DNA from 2 places in the Paenarthrobacter sp. AB444 genome. Region 1 is predicted to be linked to the other one. Evidence: predicted binding sites of a transcription regulator. Region 1 holds the regulator's gene; the other holds the start of a gene.
What was found. The regulator LexA, encoded in region 1, represses DNA repair genes until DNA is damaged. The targets are predictions, from matches to a motif close to TCGAACANNTGTTCGA.
Positions count from the first base shown of each region.

Region 1 (2,451 bases):
CTTCGCCGGAGGCCCTGGACGAATTGGAAGATTTGATCCGGGCTTCGGGCGGGGGAGCGCTGTGCCTCTTCTCGTCACGGCGGGCAGCCGAAGAGGCGGCCGATGCCATGCGCCTCCGCTTGGATGTTGACATTCTCTGCCAGGGCGAGTCCACCATGGCTGCCTTGGTCAAGCAATTCGCCGATGAACCGGATACGTGCCTCTTCGGAACCATGTCCCTGTGGCAGGGTGTGGATGTTCCGGGTGGGTCGTGCCGTCTCGTGGTCATTGACCGCATCCCGTTCCCGCGACCGGATGATCCGCTCATGACGGCCCGCTCCCGTGCGGTGGCGCAGTCCGGCGGCAATGGCTTCATGGCAGTTTCCGCCACCCACGCTGCCATCCGGCTGGCGCAGGGCGCGGGGCGCCTGATCCGTTCGACGGGGGACAAGGGCGTCGTGGCAGTTTTGGATTCACGACTCTCGACGGAACGCTACGGCGGTTTCCTGCGGGCCGCTCTGCCGCCCTTCTGGGCCACGACGGACCGTGCGGTGGTACGCGGGGTCCTGGAGCGTCTGGGATCCGTCCGGAAGGCCTGAGGGGCTAGATGGAGCGAAGTACGGAAACGACCTTGCCCATGATGGTGGCTTGGTCGCCCAGGATGGGTTCGTACTGGGTGTTCTGGGGCAGCAGCCAGGTGTGGCCGTCACGTTGACGGAACGTTTTCACGGTGGCTTCATCATCGAGCAGCGCCGCCACGATGTCGCCGTTGATGGCGTCGTTCTGGCGGCGGACAACCACCCAGTCGCCGTCGCAGATGGCGGCATCGATCATGGAGTCGCCGGCGACCTTGAGCATGAAGAGCTCACCGTGGCCCACGAGCTGCCTGGGCAGCGGCAGCACGTCCTCAACGGTCTGGTCGGCGAGGATGGGCCCACCTGCTGCAATGCGTCCGACCAGCGGAACCATGGCGGTGTCGCTGGCGCTTGCCAGTTCGGTGACGGCCATGCCTCCGGCGCTTCGCAACGTTGCCGGAGCTTCGACGCCCGGGATCGGACCCGAGTCGAGGGTCAGGGGCATCAGCACTTCCATGGCCCGGGGCCGCTTGGGATCCCTGCGGAGGTAGCCGAGTTTTTCCAGCTGGGACAGCTGGTGGGTGACGCTGGACAGGCTGGCCAGTCCTACGGTGTCGCCGATTTCGCGCATGCTGGGCGGATAGCCGTTGTCGTTGACTGAGCGCTGGATGGTCTCCAGGATCTTCTTCTGACGAACTGTCAGGCTCTTGGGAGTCTTTTGAGGCTGTTGGCTTCGCAGGGGTGCCCCGCCGCCTGTGGCTTTCGCTGCCATGTTCGCCAATGCCTTTCATTCCGCCCCGAGAGAGCCGGGGATGCAGGGTCCGGGAAAAATGTCAGACCCTCCTGTTCCACTGAAACAGTGCTGTTTCTTCACTCAAACGTAGGACAGGCACAGGCGTTTATCAAACATTTGTTCTAGCGAGTCTCGACACCGTTCGTTGATAAGTGCTAAAAATGTCATAGCAAGGTTCGAATATGTGTTCTATAAACCTCGCGCTGCTGGTGGATGTTCGAACAAAGCGTTCGAACATCCGGCGCCGCCGGGTGGAACACAATGAATTGGCAGCGCTGCTCCGGAAGCCCCGGAGCAGCGCAATAGCTCAGAAGGGCTCAGCTCATGTCCGCAATCACTTCGTTCGCTGATTTCCGCACCGCACAGGCTCCGGTACGCCTTCGTCTGACCCGCCGTGGCCGCATGGTCTTCTTTGGCATCCCGGCCATGCTGCTGGTGGCTGCCCTCCTCAGCCTGGCCGGAGTCGTCACTTCCCCCGCCAAGGCCTCCGACTCCCAGTCGCAGTTGCAGCCGCCGGTTGCGGTGTCCGTCACTGTCCAGCCGGGCCAATCCCTGTGGGGTATCGCCGGTGCTGCGGCGCCGGAGCGGGACCCGCGTGAAGTCATTGCCGAAATCATCCAGCTGAATGACCTCCGCGGTGGCCGCATTCTTCCCGGGCAGCAGCTGTTCGTGCCTGCCCACTGACGGCAGGCGCTACGGCCTGTTTCCTGCCCTGGACGTCACAGTTACTCGGCAGTCGCGGTGGCCCCTTAAACTGTTGGAGTGAGTGAGCAGCTTGAGCGACTTGACCGACTTCCCCTCCGGACCAACCTGCGTGGATTGAGCCCCTACGGCGCACCGCAGCTCGATGTCCCCGTATTGCTCAACGTCAACGAAAACACCCATGGCGTCCCTGCCGATGTGCAGGCGGCCATAACAGAGGCAGTGGCGGCAGCCGCCACAGGCTTGAACCGCTATCCGGACCGTGAATTTACCGACCTTCGGGTAGCCCTGGCTGAGTACCTTGGCCACGGCCTCTCTGCCGACAATATCTGGGCCGCCAATGGCTCCAATGAAGTCCTGCAACAGATTCTCCAGGCATTCGGCGGTCCGGGGCGCAAAGCG
Region 1 is NZ_JAQZBY010000014.1:78,149-80,599, forward strand. It holds gene PQ627_RS16475 (ATP-dependent DNA helicase) at 1-578, shown strand, start outside; gene lexA (transcriptional repressor LexA) at 583-1,326, opposite strand; gene PQ627_RS16485 (LysM peptidoglycan-binding domain-containing protein) at 1,672-2,031, shown strand; gene PQ627_RS16490 (histidinol-phosphate transaminase) at 2,110-2,451, shown strand, end outside.

Region 2 (2,451 bases), on a different contig from region 1:
ACGCAAAGTGATGTAGCCCGCGAAGTGGGTGTCTCCAGAACGCTGGTGTCATTCGCCTTCCGGGGAGCACCAGGAGTCAGCGGCGAAACCAAGGAAGCCATCTTCGACGCCGCCAAGCGTCTGGGATACCGACCCAACGCGGCCGCCGCCGACCTGGCACGCAAGCACCGTTCCGCCGTCGGGCTTTACTTGATGGATATCCGCAACGAGGTCTACGCCGACATCCTCAGCGGCGTGCGCATGGCCCTTCCGCAGGAAGGGAACCGGCTCATCCTGAGCGTATCCCGGTCCGTGGACGGCGTTGACCGGGGCGCGCTGGAGTCCCTCATAGAGGCCCGGGCGGGGATCATCATCGCTGCGACGCTGCTGGATCCTGACGAGCAAGTGCAGGAATTGGCGCAGATCGTGCCACTGGTCAGCGTCACCCGGCCGGTACCGGGCGTTGACAGCGTGTACTCGGACGATGTCGAGGGTGCGCGGGCGGCCACGGAGCACCTCCTTGGCCTCGGGCACCGCCGCATCGCCCACATTGCCGGACCCGATTACGACGGACATACCGTCCGACGTCGCAGTTACCAGAAGACCATGCACGACGCCGGGCTGAAGCCCCTGACGCTTGCGGCCGAAGACTTCACCCAGGAAGCCGGGCAACGGGCCGCCACCGCCCTTCTGGCCCAAGGGGACCGACCCACGGCGATCTTCACCCACAACGACCAACTGGCCCTGGGCGCCCGCGAGGCCGCCCACACCCTGGGACTGTCCATCCCGGAGGACCTGTCGCTGGTGGGCTACGACGATTCGAGGATCGCCAAGCTGCACGGCATCGGCCTCACCACGGTCAACCTCCACGCGGTCGCCCTGGGCCAGGCCGCGGGCATGATTGCTCTTGAACGGCTCAAGAATCCGGATGCACCCGTCGCGGACCGGAAACTGACGCCGGAACTGGTCATCCGCAGTTCGACGGCACCACCGGCGGCCTAGACATGGTGGAGGCACGTCGTCGCTACGCCCCAGATGGTCAGCTCCGACAACGCCGCTACCTTGATGTCCGGGAAGGCGGGGTTGTCCGCCTGCAGCACCACGCCCGTCGGGGTGATACGCAACCTTTTGATGGTCAGCTCACCGTCCAAAACAGCGACGACGACGGACCCGTCCTTGGGTTCCAACGCCCGGTTGACGATCAACTCGTCGCCGTCGCTGATCCCGGCAGCTTCCATGGACTGGCCGGTGACCCGCACGACGAAAGTGCTGGTGACGTCCTTGATCAGGTGCTCATTGAGGTCAATCCTGCCATCGAAGTAATCCTGCGCCGGCGAGGGATACCCCGCCGCCACAGCCACGGGAGCCAGCAGCACCGACATCAAGGAAAAGCCCGCATCTATCACGCGGGGGCCGACTATCACGCCCACAACACACCTTTATTCGAATATATGTTCGATACTTGAGTGTACAGCGATCGGCGGACATTCCATGCGGTTCCCGGCGAGTTCGCGGGAACGGTGCGAGCTCGCAGGGAAGCTTCCGGCGAATTGGCAACTTTCCCGCGAACTCGGCAATGCCAGAGCGCCGGCTGGCAGCCCCTAGCCGACCTTGTACCGCAGGTGCGAGACCAGGCTGGTTCCCCGGACCTCCAGGGGCTCCAGCTTCAACTCCCCTACCTCATCCAGCAAGCGCTCGCCGCCGCCCAGGACCACCGGCGCGACGTGGAGCCGCAGCTCGTCGATCAGGCCGGCTGACAAGAACTGCCTGGCTGTCGAAGCACCTCCGGCTATGGCAACGTTCTTCCCACCCGCAGCGTCCTTGGCGCGTGCGAGCACCGACTCGATGTCGTCATTGACGAAGTGGAACGTGGTGCCGCCGTCCATCACCAGGGGCTCATGCTCGTGGGAGGTCAGCACGAAAACCGGGGCATGGTAGGGCGGTTCTTCACCCCACCAGCCGCGCCATTCCTTCTCCCAGAGCCCTTCCCCCGGCCCGGCGAACATGTTCCGGCCCATGATGTACGCGCCGGCTTCGAGTATCCCGGCCACCTCGGCCGCGTTGATGTCGCGTTCTTTGAACTGCCACCGGTGCAGTTTTTCTCCGCCTTCACCGAGCGGTTGCTCCCGGCTCTGGTGCGGACCGGCAACGTAGCCGTCAAGGGACACAGTGAGATCACACGTAACGAGGGTCATGGGCCCATCCTGCCATTGGGCCAGGCAGCACGACCAGACCCGGCACACCCTATGCGGCGGACCCGGCTGGTTCTACCCTGAAGCTGTCGGCACGCACGAAAAAGAAGGCGGTCATGGCACGGAATCCTGAACCTGCGCTGGAGCAGCTCAACGTCCTTGTTGGCGTCTGGGAGACTACCATTCCCACGGCACAAACACACGGCCGGACCAGCCTCGAGTGGCTGGAAGGTGGCGGTTTCCTGATCCAGCGCTCCACAGTCCAACGGCCGGAGTATCC
Region 2 is NZ_JAQZBY010000008.1:191,469-193,919, reverse strand. It holds gene PQ627_RS12020 (LacI family DNA-binding transcriptional regulator) at 1-981, shown strand, start outside; gene PQ627_RS12015 (LexA family protein) at 978-1,409, opposite strand; gene PQ627_RS12010 (dihydrofolate reductase family protein) at 1,581-2,174, opposite strand; gene PQ627_RS12005 (hypothetical protein) at 2,288-2,451, shown strand, end outside.
Region 2: a site for LexA is predicted at 1,423-1,438, ahead of PQ627_RS12015 (LexA family protein). Genes of this name have one in related genera too.